2 regions of the Pseudomonas imrae genome follow, and region 2 is predicted to be linked to the other one. Evidence: riboswitches for the same ligand, from Rfam matches in the RefSeq annotation. Region 2 holds a riboswitch; the other holds the start of a gene.
What was found. Region 2 has a riboswitch for cobalamin ahead of cobO (cob(I)yrinic acid a,c-diamide adenosyltransferase). Riboswitches for the same ligand answer to the same signal wherever they lie in the genome.

Region 1 (7,462 bases), 1.4 Mb from region 2:
CACGTACCCGTTCGGCGCCGAGAAAATGGCGCGGGTCAAGTCGCTGTTCTATAGCGGCGACTGGCAAGTCGCAGCACTGCCGGGGTACGGGCCGGGGCGCCGGGCCAACCCGTTCGAGACCTTTGAGGCGATCCCGGCCAAGGCGCGCTACCAATTCATGCTCGATAACGCCGAGTACTTCGTGCGCACCTTTATTCGCGGGCCGGTGTGCCGCGGACAGATTGCCACGGACGTGATTCGCGATAACTTCTGGACCCTGTTCCAGGACCCGGATCACGACTTGTACGTTACCGATGCGCGTTACCGCGGCCAGGCCACGCCATTGCTGGCAATGCCGGGGCAGAATGATGACGTGGGCAGCGTGCTGAGCCTGTGGCTGGCCTACCGCGACAAACGCAACCAATACGAAGCCTTGCGCCGGGATAACTACGCCGATCTGCCCACGCCCGATTGGTCGAGCCTGTGGATGGGCAATGACAATGCACTGTTGAGCATCTTCCGTCATTTCGACAGCGCCTCGGTCACCAAGGGCCTAGTGGGTGAAGTGCCGCAAACGATGTGGCTGTTCGACTATCCGTTGCTGGAGCGCACTTACTATCAGTTGGCGGTCAACTTTGATGTGTTCGGCAACGTCTCTCACCAGGCCCAGACCCGGCTGTATTTCGACCTGATCCGTAACGGCGCCGAACAGAACTTCCTGCGCCTGATGCCAGCCGATTCCCGCGAAGGATTTCTCGATGACTGGTACCAGAACAGTGGCAAGGTCAAGTTGTGGCTGGATTACGAAGCCATCGACGATGACAAGCCCACCGGGCTGACACTGCAGGATGGCGACCCCAAGCGTGATTTCGCCAGGCAGTTGCTTGCCCGGTCCGGCCCTCTGAACGCCAGCCCGGACCCGATCAACCGCTGTATCAGTGCGTATTGTTCGCGGCCGGGTATCGACCCGGCGCTGCGCTATGCCGAACAGGCCCTGAGCCGCCTGACCTCCAGGCCTGCGGCTGGGCTCAAGGTCATTGAGCAGTTGCCGGAAGCTACCATGCTGCGTATCGAAACCCGTGGCGGCAAGCGGGAGGTGTATAGCCTGTTGCGTAACCGGGCCCATAGCAATGTGGCGTTCATGCTGGGCGAGGCCTATCGCTATCAGCCGGGGCTGGACACTGTGACGATCTATCCCGGTGTGCTCAGCAGTTACCCGAACTTTATCTTCAATATTCCGGCCGAGGACGTGCCCGAGTTCGTCGCAGACATGGAGTTGGCCAGGGATGCCAAGGGCTTCGAACGTATTGTCGAGCGCTGGGGGATTCGCCGCAGCAATCCGCGGTTCTGGCACTACTTCCACGACCTGTCGCAATACATCCGTGAAACGAGGCCGGTGGAAGAGGGTGTGTTGGATATGAATCGCTATGAAAACCTTTGATTGTGGCCGTCGGCCTTTCCCGACAAAAATACTAGGACTTTGTGCCATCCCAAGGATTGGCGTAAACTGCCGGCAAGCCTGTGAGGAGTTTCCATGACTGCCATAACCATTACCGACGCCGCCCACGATTACCTGGCTGATCTGCTGTCCAAGCAGAACACCCCAGGCATCGGCATCCGCGTCTTTATCACCCAGCCTGGCACCCAGTACGCAGAGACGTGCATTGCCTATTGCAAGCCGGGCGAAGAGAAACCTGAAGACACCGCGCTGGGGCTCAAGAGCTTCACTGCTTATATAGACGCGTTCAGCGAAGCCTTTCTTGACGATGCGGTGGTCGATTACGCCACCGACCGTATGGGTGGCCAACTGACCATCAAGGCGCCCAACGCCAAAGTGCCGAACGTCAACGCCGACAGCCCGATCAACGAGCGGATCAATTATTACCTGCAGACCGAGATCAACCCGGGGCTGGCCAGCCACGGTGGCCAGGTCAGCTTGATCGACGTGGTCGATGACGGCATTGCGGTGCTGAAATTTGGCGGCGGTTGCCAAGGCTGCGGCCAGGCCGATGTGACCTTGCGTGAAGGTATCGAGCGCACGCTGCTGGAGCGTATTCCCGAGCTCAAGGGTGTACGTGACGTGACCGACCACACGCAGAAAGAAAACGCCTACTACTGAGTAAGGTGTTCGCTGCAAACAAAAAACGGCGCTCGTGAGCGCCGTTTTTTATATTTGTAATTCAGTAGCTTGCGCTATCTATCTAACAAAGAAGATTCACTGTGGGAGCGGGCTTGCTCGCGAAGGCGGTCCATCAGTCTATTATCCAGCGCCTGACACACCGTCTTCGCGAGCAAGCCCGTTCCAAAACTGTTAAATTTCTATTTAAATCAATTTATTGTGTCCGTTATTTGATGCGGATTGTTAGGGTCGGTAAAGATGGGCATGCCCGGCCCGGTACAGCGAAGACTCGCTGAAACTGTCACTGGCCAATACCCGGCCCACCACAATCAACGCCGTACGCCTGAAGCCTTTGGCTGCAACCTTCCCAGCTATATTACTCAGCGTCCCCACCACCCAATCCTGATCCGGCCACGTCGCGCGATGTACCACGGCAATCGGGCAATCCGTTCCGTAGTGCGGCAACAACTCGGCGACGATCTTCTCCAGATGGTTGACTCCCAGATGAATCGCCATGGTCGTGCCATGGCGCGCCAGGCTGTCGAAGTCTTCACCGGCGGGCATTGTGGTTTTATCGGCATACCGGGTCAGAATCACGCTTTGAGCGATATCCGGCAAAGTCAGCTCGCTTTCCAGCAAGGCCGCGCAGGCAGCTACCGCGGTGACTCCCGGAATGATCTGGAAGGGAATCCCCAACTCGCGCAAGTGACGGATCTGCTCGCCAATAGCGCCATACAAGCTTGGGTCGCCGGAATGCACTCGCGCCACATCGTGGCCTTTTTCATGCGCGCTTTTGATCAATTCAATGATCTGTTCCAGGTGCAGCTCGGCGCTGTTGATCACCTGCGCCGCCTGATGCCCCTCCAGTACAGCGGCAGGTACCAGGGAACCGGCGTAGATGATTACCGGGCAACTGCGGATCAGTCGTTGGCCTTTGACGGTAATCAGTTCGGGGTCGCCGGGGCCCGCACCAATGAAGAAGACGGTCATGGATGGATTCCTGTGGAAAAGCGCGCGAGCAAGGTCGCAGATGAAGATTGCTCATGATCAAGGAAGGGATTATCGGGCGTTCAGCTGGCACACGCCAAGGCAAAGGTTGCCTGTGAGTTTTTTTGCCGGGTGATCAGCAGCCGAGCAGGGCTCTGGGACAAGTGTTCGGCCAGGGCCAGGGCAGCACTTTCTGCGACCCCGTAGCAGCCGGTATGGGCAAATGCGAGTGCCGACCGGTGGCTCAAGCGGGGTTCGTAAGCGGCCAGTTGTTCGGCGCTGAAGAACTGCAAGGGCAGTTGCAGAGCGTTGGCCAGTGCAAGCAGCCCCGGCTCATTACGCTTGTGATCGATGCTGGCAAGCGCGGTGATACGCCAGGGATCTATACCCCCGGCAACCAAGGCTGCGTGAAACAGTGCGAGCATCGTGTCGGCCGCGCAGTCGCGTTGGCAACCCAGGCCGACCACCAGGGTCGGCACCGTGTTGTCCGTTGTCATACCGAATACTGGTCGTCGCGGTTGCGTCGAAACAGCCAGGCGCTGATCAGCCCCAGGGCCAGCCAGAACACCACGTTGGTCAGCTGCGATGCGATCTTGAACTGGGTCTCCAGGGCTTCGGGAGCCAGCATCGAATGCACCAGTGGTTGCGGTGCACCAATTACATGGGGGACTGCCAGAATCGCCACACCAAGGAGTTTCAGCAGCCAATTGCGACCAAACACGATCAGCGCGATACCGGCGGCAGTAGACGCCGCAGTGCTGATCCACCAGATTTGCCGTTGCGCCAGGTCCGCAGCAGCCGTGCCGGGCAACTCTGGCGGCAGGCCCAGGGTCGGTGCCAACACAAACGTGGCGTAGCCGGCCAGGCCCCAGAGCAGGCCCTGGGCCGTACGGGTCGGCGCGCGCAGGGTGTAGAGGCCGGCGAGCATCAGTGCAAAGCCCACGGCGACCACCAGATTGCCGCCGGTGGTGGACAGCACGCGTTGCCAGCCGTCTTCCGGGGCCCAGGCTTCGGCGTCGTGGCTGTGGGCGCCAGCGTCTGCGGCGTGCTCATGCATCTCGGTGGTGGCCGGGGCGCTCTCGAAGGATTCCGCCTGGATTATCAGCGGGGCGACCCACAAGCTTTGTAGCAAAGTCAGCAACAACGCGGCCAGCAGGCCGGTAAAACCGGCAGTTTGAGCGATTCGCTTAATCATGTCGGCAGGTCTCAATGGCACGGGAAGGCAGCGCTGTGGCGCGTATCGTGGGCAGCGTTATGAACGGCCTCGATATGGGAGAACCCGGCGAAGTACACCAGGCACACACCGAGGATCGACGCACCAATGGCGGCGCTCAGGCGTTGGCTCAAGGTGGTGCTGCTGCTGGCGGTGTGCGAGGTGCTGCTGGTGATCGACATGGCGCGTCCCTTTCGAGTGACAGGGTGAAACGAGCGCATGCAAACCCCGCGAGCAGGGCACGCAGGGTTCAGAACAGCGCCCGCCCACCGCGGGTTTGTTATTGGAATGATCGGGCCGGTCTCCGGGCTTGCGAGGGGGCTCTTGAAAGAGTTATCCCGACAAGCGTCACCTTCCCATGCCGCTGGCACAGTGGATCTGACGCTTCACTCGCTTACCGTTGCGGGGGCAGCACCGGACTGGTCGCGGGCTTTGAAAAAAGCCCAGGATTTACCGGTTTCCCGTTTCACCCTGTGAAGGGCACCCGAAACAAGATGTGTAGGAGAGCATGGTCCAGTGACGGTAGTCAAATTGACCGAGCCCCTGTAGCCTTGCACCTTCGAGGTTCTTCGGCCCAGGTCGAAGCTAAGAAGGGAACGCGGTCAATGCCGCGGCTGCCCCCGCAACTGTAAAGGGTTTTTCTGACTGCCACGCCACTGCCAAAAAACGGCGGGAAGGCGCAGTCAGCGCCGGTTCAAAGGCCGGCAAGCCCCAAGCCAGGAGACCTGCCTCGCAACTGATTTTCCATTTCAACCGGGCGGGGTGATCCGGTGACGAAATCTGCCCTTGCGCCGCGCCGCAGGGCCAGTCGTCCCGTACGCCCGCCCTTAAGGGCATTTAAGGGCATTCGATGAAAACACTGGCCAAACTCCCCGTTACCATCGTCACCGGTTTCCTCGGTTCGGGCAAAACCACCTTGCTGCGCCACATGCTGGATAATGCGCAAGGCCGCCGCATCGCGGTCATCGTCAATGAATTCGGCGAACTGGGCATCGACGGCGAAATCCTCAAGCAGTGCTCCATCGGCTGTACCGAAGAGGAGGCCAGCGGTCGGGTCTACGAGTTGGCCAATGGCTGCCTGTGTTGCACCGTCCAGGAAGAGTTCTTTCCGGTCATGCGTGAATTGGTGGCACGACGTGGCGACCTCGACCATATCCTGATCGAAACCTCGGGCCTGGCCCTGCCAAAACCTCTGGTCCAGGCTTTCCAATGGCCTGAGATTCGCAGCGCCTGCACGGTTGACGCGGTGATCACCGTGGTTGACAGCCCGGCAGTCGCCGCTGGCACTTTTGCGGCGTTCCCGGATCAGGTCGATGCCCAGCGCAAGCTGGACCCGAACCTGGACCATGAGTCGCCACTGCACGAGTTGTTTGCCGACCAATTGGCCAGCGCAGATCTGGTGATTCTCAACAAAACCGATTTGATCAGCCCCGAGGACCTGGCCCAGGTGCGCCTGGAAGTGGCGCAAGAGCTGCCGCCAGCGGTAAAAGTCATCGAAGCCAGTAGCGGTCGGCTGCCCCTGGATGTCTTGATCGGCCTTGGCGCCGGTTCTGAAGAACATATCGACGCCCGCCACAGCCATCACGATAGTCATCACGAAGGTGAAGAAGATCATGATCACGACGCCTTCGACTCGATTTCCATCGACTTGCCCCAGGCCGACGAAGCCTTGCTGCTCGATGCCCTGACGCAATTGGTGGTGCAACACGGCATCCTGCGTGTCAAAGGTTTCGCCGCGATCCCCGGCAAACCGATGCGCCTGCTGATCCAGGGGGTTGGCACGCGTTTCGACAAGCATTTCGACCGCGCCTGGAGTGCCGATGAAGCGCGTATCACGCGCCTGGTGCTGATCGGTCAGGAGCTGGATGCTGCGGGTCTCGAAGCGCAACTGCGCGCTGCCCTAAGCGTCTGACCCATGCACCTGCTCAGGACCCAGCCCGGCGGCTTCGTTGCCGATGACAACATCGCCGACCTTGGGCAAACCCCTGCCGACCTGGTGATCCTGTGCAGCGGCGACTCGAGCCTGGCGCTGCTGGCCGAAGCCGCACGGCAGTTGCCCGAGGACTACCCGAGCCTGCGCCTGGCCAACCCGATGCAGGTGCAGAACCATGCCTCCGTTGACCTGTATTTCGATGAGGTGCTGCGGCACGCCAAGGTGATCCTGATTTCGTTGCATGGCGGCATCGGCTATTGGCGCTATGGCATTCAGCGCTTGGCAGAGTTGGCAGAGCAGGGCGTGCAACTGATTCTGGTGCCCGGAGATGATCGGCCCGACCCGGAACTCAGCAGCCTGAGTACCGTCGGCATTGAGACCCGTGATCGCTTGTGGCAGTTCTTGCGCCAGGGTGGCCTGGGTAACGCGTTGAATTTCTACAATTGCCTGGCAACTGGCCAATTGGGTCGCGATTATCCCTGGAGCGAGCCGCAATCCCTGCCGCGAACGGCGATTTATCATCCGCACACAGCCCATGCCGAACTCACCGATTGGCAAGCAGTCTGGCAACCTGGCCGGCCAGTCGCTGCGGTGCTGTTCTACCGCTCGCATTTGCAGGCAGCCAATACCGGTTTTATCGATGTGTTTTGCCAGCGCCTGCAGGCTGCGGGGCTTAATCCATTGCCAATCGCCGTGGCCAGCCTGAAAGAGCCCGGCTGCCTTGCAGTGGTGGAGGACACGCTGGATGAGGCTGGTGCCGCGGTAATCCTCAATACCACCGGTTTTGCCCAGTCCAGCCCCGAAGCCCCGCACTTGCGCCCGTTTCGCCGCAATGTTCCAGTGATTCAGGCGATTTGCGCCCAGGACAACCAACCCGGTTGGCAAGCCAGCGAGCAAGGTCTTGGGCCCCGTGACCTGGCGATGCACATCGCCTTGCCGGAGCTGGATGGGCGCATCATCAGTCGGCCCATCAGCTTCAAGGACCTTGCCTGGCGCAGCGAGCGCAGCCAGTCCGACGTGGTGTGCTACCGGGCAGCGCCGGAACGCATGGACTTTGTTGCCGAGCTGGCGCGGCGCTGGGTTGAACTGGCACAGGTGCCGAATGGGCAAAAACGCATTGCGCTGATTCTTGCCAACTACCCGACCCGTGACGGTCGCATTGGCAACGGTGTAGGCCTGGATACCCCGGCCGCTGCCTTGAATATCCTGTGTGCGATGCGAGCCCAAGGGT
Region 2 (7,462 bases):
ATCAAGCCGACTTGATGGGACTGGCCCGCCACGCTCAACTGCGGGGTGTTATCCATAAAGGCTTCGTCCACGATCAACCAACCACCGCGCTGGGCCAACCTGGCATGCCAATCCAGCAAACGTCGGGGCGCAAGGCTAAGACCTGTAGGGTTGTTGGGGTTGACCACCACCAGAACATCGAGGCTGTCGAGGAAAAAGTCCACTTCCTGCTCCAGCACCTCGCGCACGATATAACCCGCGCGACGCCAGGCTTCGGCGTGCTCGGCATAGCACGGCGACAAAACCCCGACCTTGCCCGCCCGACGCAGGCGCGGCAACAACTGGATTGCCGCCTGTGAACCCGGTACCGGCAGCGCGTGGGAAACCCCGTAGTAATCGCACGCAGCCTGCTCCAGCCCGTCATCGGTCTCTGGCAAACGCGCCCAGGCACGCAGCGCTATTTCCGGGATCGGCCAGGGCCAGGGCGCAAGGCCGCTGGACAGGTCCAACCAGTCTTCCTGTGCGATACCGTACTGTATCGCCGCCTTGCGCAACCGGCCTCCGTGTTCAAGCATAAAATTGTGCCCCCGCACACAGAATCAGTAACCACAGCCATACGCCGCGCTGCACCAGTTGCCAGCCGCGGTCGATGGAGTCGGCGTCGGCCGGCGGCCCTTCACCCAGGGTCGGGCGTTGATGCAACTGCCCATGATACGTCGCCGCCCCACCCAACTCGACGCCCAGGGCACCAGCGCCTGCAGCCATCACCGGGCCGGCGTTGGGACTGTCCCAAGTGGAGCCCTGGGTACGCCAGCACTTGAGCGCCAGTCGGGTCTTGCCCAACAGTGCGTAGGTCAATGCCACGAGCCGGGCAGGAATGTAGTTGAGCACATCGTCGATTTTCGCCGCAGCCCAACCGAAACGTTCAAAGCGCTCATTGCGATAACCCCACATGGCATCCAGGGTGTTGCTCAAGCGGTAGAGCACCACCCCTGGCACACCGGCGACGGCAAACCAGAACAAGGCGGCAAATACCGCATCGCTACCGTTTTCCAGTACCGACTCGGTCGCCGCGCGAGCGACCTGGGTACTGTCCAGTTCGCCCGTTTCGCGGCTGACCAGATAACTCACGCGTTTGCGCGCTTCATCCAGATCATCACTGCGCAATGCCTGGGCCACCGGCGCGACGTGCTCACCCAGGCTGCGCAGGCCCAAGGCGCAGTACAGCGCGAGAATTTCGATGATCCAGCCCACGACAGGCGCCCAGGACAAGGCCGTGGCCAACACGGTCAGCGGCACCACGGTGATAAACCACGCGGTGACGCCATGACTGCGCCAGCCACGACCTGCAGAGTTGAAACGCTGTTCGACACGCCCGGCAAAATTGCCGAACGCTACCAGCGGATGCCAGCGCCTGGGTTCTCCCAGCAGCGCATCCAGCGCCACGGCAGCGACGCTCAGCAAGGCCACGCTCATTGACTCACTCCCCAATAATTCTCATACAACATGTCACTCAACGGACGCGGCTCGGTCCAGCCTTCAAGTTGCAGCATCGGTGCCGGATAGAATTGCGTCACCGGGCCCAGGCACAACACCGCCAGCGGCTTGGCACCGGCTGGCAAGCCCAGCAGGTCGGCCAGCGCCTGGGGCTCGAACAGCGACACCCAGCCCATGCCCAGCCCTTCGACGCGCGAAGCCAGCCACAGATTCTGGATCGCGCAGGACAGCGACGCCAGATCCATTTCCGGGAGGGTACGGCGGCCGAAAATATGCCGCTCGCGATCATTCATCAGCGCCGCCACCAGTACTTCGGCACAATCGTTGATACCTTCGACCTTGAGCTTCATGAACTGGTCGGAACGCTCGCCCAGGGCTTGGGCGGTGCGCACCCGCTCCTCTTCAACCAGTTGCTGGATCTGGCTTCGCAAGCCGCGGTCACTGATGCGGATAAAACGCCAAGGCTGCATCAAGCCGACACTGGGAGCCTGATGGGCCGCTTGCAACAGGCGATGCAACAACTCAGGCGCGATACTGCCACCGCTGAAGTGGCGCATATCGCGGCGCTCGGCAATGGCACGGTACACAGCCTCGCGATCGGCTGGCGGGAAGGCATTGTCAGTCATGGCGTCAGGCAACCCCGGGATCAGGCGCGAACAGCGCCGCAACCGCTTGCGGGTTGGACGGGAAGTAAAAATGCACATACGAGGCCGTCATCCGTCCATCGCGATACACCGCCTCGGCGCCACGCCCGCCATTCGGGCTCAGGCCTCGTGCAATCGGCTGGAACTCGGTACTGGTCAGTGAGTGATGATAGGTATGCCCGCGAAGCACGCCTTCCGGCAGTTCGACAATTTGCAAGGCCAGGGCGGCCAGGCGCTTTTGCATCACCGCATCACCAGGAAGCAGGCCCAGCAGCCCGGCGCGATTGCCGTCGACGTCAGTCAGCGAGTCGAGTAAATAGAGCATCCCACCACACTCGGCCAACAGCGGCTTGCCAGCGGTGTGATGGCTGCGGATCGCGGCGAGCATCGAGGTATTTTCCGACAAGGCCTGGTGATGCAGTTCCGGATAGCCGCCGGGCAGATAAAGGCTGTCGGCTTCTGGCAGGCGGCAATCATGGATCGGCGAGAAGAAAACCAGCTCGGCCCCCATGGCACGCAGCAGGTCAAGGCTGGCGCCATAGGTAAAGGCGAACGCTTCGTCACGCGCCACGGCAATCCGCACGCCGGCCAGCAACGGCTCGGCCGTGGTCACCTCGGGTGCGGCAAACTCCACCGGCGGTGGCAGCGCGACCTCGCAACTGCCGCCCAAAGCCGTGGCAGCCGCATCCAGGCGCAGGTCCAGGTCATTCAACTCGCTGGCTTGCACCAGGCCCAGGTGACGACTGGGCAGTTCGATGCCCGTCTCGCGGGACAGCGCACCGTACCAACGCAAACCTTCTGTCAGGCTGCCTTCCAGCAATTGCGCATGACGCAGGGTGCCCACCCGGTTGGCCAATACGCCGGCGAAAGGCAGGTCCGGTTGATAACGTGCCAGCCCCAGCGCCAGGGCGCCAAAGGTCTGGGCCATGGCAGTACCGTCGATCACCGCCAGTACAGGCACACCAAAATGCCGCGCCAGATCAGCACTGGACGGCGTGCCGTCAAACAGCCCCATGACACCTTCAATGAGGATCAGGTCAGCCTCCCCCGCTGCTTCCCACAACAGGCGGCGACTCTCCTGCTCACCCACCATCCACATATCCAATTGATACACCGGCGCCCCACTGGCGCGCTCATGGATCATGGGGTCGAGAAAGTCCGGGCCGCACTTGAACACCCGGACCTTGCGCCCCAGGTTACGGTGCAAGCGGGCCAGGGCGGCCGTGACGGTGGTCTTGCCCTGGCCGGAGGCCGGCGCAGCGATCAGCACCGCCGGACAATGTCGCGGCTGATTCAAAGTTCGATGCCCTTCTGTGCCTTGATCCCGGCCTGGAACGCATGCTTGAGCATGCCCATTTCAGTGACCGTGTCGGCCAGTTCAATCAGCTGCGGCTTGGCACCACGGCCGGTAACCAGCACGTGTTGCATCGGCGGGCGGGCTTGTAGGTCGCTGAGTACTTGATCCAGGTCGAGGTAGCCGTGCTTGAGGGCAATATTCAGCTCATCCAGTACGACCAGGCCAACGCTGGGGTCCTGCAACATTTCCCGGGACACCTGCCAGGCAGCTTCGGCGGCGGCGATATCTCGCTGGCGGTCCTGGGTTTCCCAGGTAAAGCCTTCGCCCATCACGTGGAAACGCACCTGCTCGGGAAAGCGGCGGAAGAACAACTCTTCACCGGTGCTGTTGCGGCCCTTGATGAACTGCACCACACCGCACTGCATGCCGTGCCCCATGGCACGCGCCAGCATGCCAAACGCCGAGCTACTCTTGCCTTTGCCATTGCCAGTCAGCACCAGCAGCAATCCGCACTCGTTGGGGGAGTTGGCAATACGTTCGTCGATCAGCGCTTTTTTGCGCAGCATGCGCGCCAGATGGCGTTCGTCACGATCAGGGGATTCAGTCATGGCAGCTCTCCGTTGGGGCTGGGCAAAAACGGCAGGCAGGAAAAAGACACAGGTGAAGCCAAGCATCGCCCACCGTGATGCTGTTGGATGAATCAGGCCGGTCTCCGGGCTCATGAGTGGCGTGTTCGTCGAGGAGCACTGTCCGACGATGCGCCTTCCCGTATCGCACGCGATACAGTGGCATAAGCAGCGTCTTGACTCATTTACCGTTGCGGGGGCAGCGCCGGGATTGTGGCTGCACTGTGTACAAGTGCGCTCACTCACCGGCTTCCCTGTTTCACTCTGTCGACTTGATCGCCACAGAGCACCTGAAACAAGCGGCGAAGGTTAGTGGGTTGGGGATGGAGCGTCAATTAAAGCCGGCCATGCACTTGAACCATCCCGCTGCCTCGAGCCTCTATGACTACACATATGAGGAGAAAACCATGCACAAGACCCGAATCGCCCTGCTGGTCATGGCGGCAGGCGCCCTTGCCGCCTGTGGTGAAAGCTCAACCTTGCAAGTGTCCGACGGCACCGGGCCGTCGCCCAAACTGCCAGAACCGAATAAAACCCTGATTCCTACCGTCAACATCGCCCCCGCAATTGGCTGGCCCGACGGTATCAAGCCGACAGCCGCACCCGGCACCCAGGTCGCGGCATTTGCCGAAGGCCTGGATCACCCTCGCTGGCTATACGTGCTGCCCAATGGCGACGTGCTGGTAGCAGAAACCAACGCCCCGCCCAAACCGGACGATTCCAAAGGCATCCGTGGCTGGGTCATGGAGAAAGTCATGGGCCGCGCCGGTGCCGGGGTACCCAGCCCGAACCGCATCACACTGTTGCGCGATGCCGACCATGACGGCGTGGCGGAAACCCGTACGGTATTCCTGGAAAACCTCAACTCACCATTCGGCATGACCCTGGTGGGTAATGATCTGTACATCGCCGACTCGGATAAGCTGCTGCGCTTTCCTTACCAGCCAGGCGAAACCTCCATCACCGCACCTGAAACCAAGGTCGTCGATCTGCCGGGTGGCCCCTTGAACCATCACTGGACGAAAAACGTGATTGCCAGCAAAGACGGCAGCAAGTTGTACGTCAGCGTCGGCTCCAACAGCAACGTCGGGGAAAACGGCCTGAAAGCAGAACAAGGTCGTGCAGCGATTTGGGAAGTGGATCGGGCCAGCGGTAAACACCGGATCTTCGCATCCGGCCTGCGCAACCCCAACGGCATGGCATGGGAGCCACAAAGCGGCAAGCTATGGACGGCAGTCAACGAGCGCGACGAAATCGGCAGCGACCTGGTGCCGGACTACATTACGTCAGTCAAGGATGGCGGCTTCTATGGCTGGCCCTTCAGTTATTACGGCCAGCATGTGGATGTGCGCGTAGAACCGCAGGATCCGGATCTAGTAGCCAAGGCTATCGCCCCGGATTACGCCATGGGACCGCATACAGCTTCACTGGGCCTGACATTCGCCGAGGGCACCACGCTGCCGGCGCGTTTGAGCAACGGTGCGTTTGTCGGTCAGCACGGCTCGTGGAACCGCAAACCCCATAGCGGCTACAAGGTAGTTTTTGTACCGTTTGAAGGAGGCATGCCGAAAGGACAACCAGTGGATGTGCTGACCGGTTTCCTCAATAGTGACGAAAAAGCCATGGGCCGACCGGTAGGCGTGGTGATCGACCGACAAGGGGCCTTGCTGGTAGCCGACGACGTAGGCAATAAGGTTTGGCGGGTATCAGCCGTTCAGTAGAAGGGGGCGTTGCGAGATTTTAGCGGCGAGCTGCAGGCGGAACGACAAAACTACTTGCAGCTTGCCGCTTGATACTTACAGCTGCCTTCAAGGATTCCTCGCCAGGTGTTCGGCCGGCAACACGCGCTTGGCGCTCAAGTAAGCATTCTGCCAATAGGTCTTGGACAGGGTATCGAGCTTCACCGTGCCACCCGTTTGCGGTGCGTGGACAAAACGCCCTTCGCCGACGTAAATCCCGGCATGGCTGACCTGCGAACCACCACCGGTGGCGAAGAACAGCAGATCTCCGGTTTGCAAGGCGTCCTCACTGACGTTCTGCGCACGCATCACAATCAGTTCACGAGTAGTTCGCGGCAGGGAAATACCAGCGGCATCGCGGTAGACAAAACCAATCAGGCCACTGCAATCAAAACCCGAATCAGGCGTATTGCCGCCCCAGCGATAAGGCGTTCCTACCAAACCCAGGGCGCGAAACAACACGTCTTCGGCCACTGGCGAGAAGCTCTGGGTGGAATAGTTGAATACCGGCTTTGGCTTGACGGCCACAGGCGCAAGTTGCGGGCGACTTGCACAGGCGCTGAGCAGCGCGGCGCAAACGAGAAGAATTAGGCGGGCCGAGGTCGACATGGGCAAAACAATCCTGATCTGGATGTGGCTTTCGCTGCCGAAGGCTGAAATCAGAACGCGCAAGCAAGGCTCGCGCGATCAGATTCACAACAATGTACCAGGATTCTAGCGCTTACACGTCAAACTTCAAGTATCACTTTAACTTTACTTGCGAGAGGTAACGGTAGTGGGAGCCATGGCCAGGGCGCGCTTGGCCTCAATGAAGGTCTTGCTCCAGTAGCCGGAGTCCAACTTGTCGACCCGTACACCGCCGCTGCGGCTGCTGCTGGAGTGGATGAACTGGTCATCGCCCAGATAGATACCCGCGTGGCTTACACGACCACGGCCATTGGTACTGAAGAAAAGCAGATCACCCGGCTTGAGGTTGTTTCGTGCGACCAACGGTGCATCCAGGTTGATCATTTCGCGAGTCGAGCGCGGCAGGTTCATACCCGCCTCTTCACGAAACAGATAGCCGATGAAGCCACTGCAATCGAAGCCGGCTTCGGTGCTGCCGCCGAAGCGATAGCGGGTACCGATCAGGGACATGCCGCGCTCGAGGATGCTGTCTGCCAGAAGCGGAAGCTGATAAGGCTTGCTGTCGGAGAACTCTGCCAGTTCTTTTTCTGTCACGAGCTCTTCTTCATAAACAGTAGAAGACTGCGCTGCAACGAACTTGGCTTGGTGCTGCTGTTGCGATGTTTGCTGCTCAGCCACTTGAGGGTGGGAGGCGCAACCGAACAACAGGGTAACGAGTGCGAGAGGCACGAGGGGTGCGAAGCGATTGAGCATGGGCACGACCGTGGCTGATATGTAAAGAAGACGCGACTATGCCTTCTATCACATCGATTTGCAAATTCAATCGCGGCCTATGTGACTTCTTGTTCGCAGCCTGACATCTAAGCCCCTGCCCCCTATCCAGGCCCTCTTGCATGGCCAGGTCGGTTCAACCGCAGCATTATTGGCGCCTGTAAAACGCCAAGACAGTGACTTCAAAGGGCCATCACCAGCCAAGGGTTTCTTTAAGAAAGGGAATCGTGAGCTTGCGCTGGGCTTGCAGGGACGCTTGATCGAGTTGTTCGAGCAAATCGA

Region 1: another riboswitch for cobalamin. It lies ahead of OQ460_RS10870 (CbtB domain-containing protein); the one in region 2 lies ahead of cobO (cob(I)yrinic acid a,c-diamide adenosyltransferase).

Annotation. Positions count from the first base shown of each region.
Region 1 covers NZ_CP110853.2:2,422,333-2,429,794, forward strand. The annotation lists gene OQ460_RS10845 (fatty acid cis/trans isomerase) at 1-1,420, shown strand, start outside; gene nfuA (Fe-S biogenesis protein NfuA) at 1,514-2,098, shown strand; gene cobM (precorrin-4 C(11)-methyltransferase) at 2,342-3,088, opposite strand; gene OQ460_RS10860 (cobalamin biosynthesis protein) at 3,169-3,582, opposite strand; gene OQ460_RS10865 (CbtA family protein) at 3,579-4,280, opposite strand; gene OQ460_RS10870 (CbtB domain-containing protein) at 4,292-4,480, opposite strand; cobalamin riboswitch at 4,576-4,801, opposite strand; cobalamin riboswitch at 4,844-5,046, shown strand; gene cobW (cobalamin biosynthesis protein CobW) at 5,149-6,210, shown strand; gene cobN (cobaltochelatase subunit CobN) at 6,214-7,462, shown strand, end outside.
Region 2 covers NZ_CP110853.2:3,828,325-3,835,786, forward strand. The annotation lists gene cobD (threonine-phosphate decarboxylase CobD) at 1-554, opposite strand, end outside; gene cbiB (adenosylcobinamide-phosphate synthase CbiB) at 547-1,455, opposite strand; gene bluB (5,6-dimethylbenzimidazole synthase) at 1,452-2,102, opposite strand; gene OQ460_RS17320 (cobyrinate a,c-diamide synthase) at 2,107-3,417, opposite strand; gene cobO (cob(I)yrinic acid a,c-diamide adenosyltransferase) at 3,414-4,025, opposite strand; cobalamin riboswitch at 4,103-4,352, opposite strand; gene OQ460_RS17330 (PQQ-dependent sugar dehydrogenase) at 4,451-5,764, shown strand; gene OQ460_RS17335 (C40 family peptidase) at 5,852-6,391, opposite strand; gene OQ460_RS17340 (C40 family peptidase) at 6,536-7,162, opposite strand; gene hda (DnaA regulatory inactivator Hda) at 7,374-7,462, opposite strand, start outside.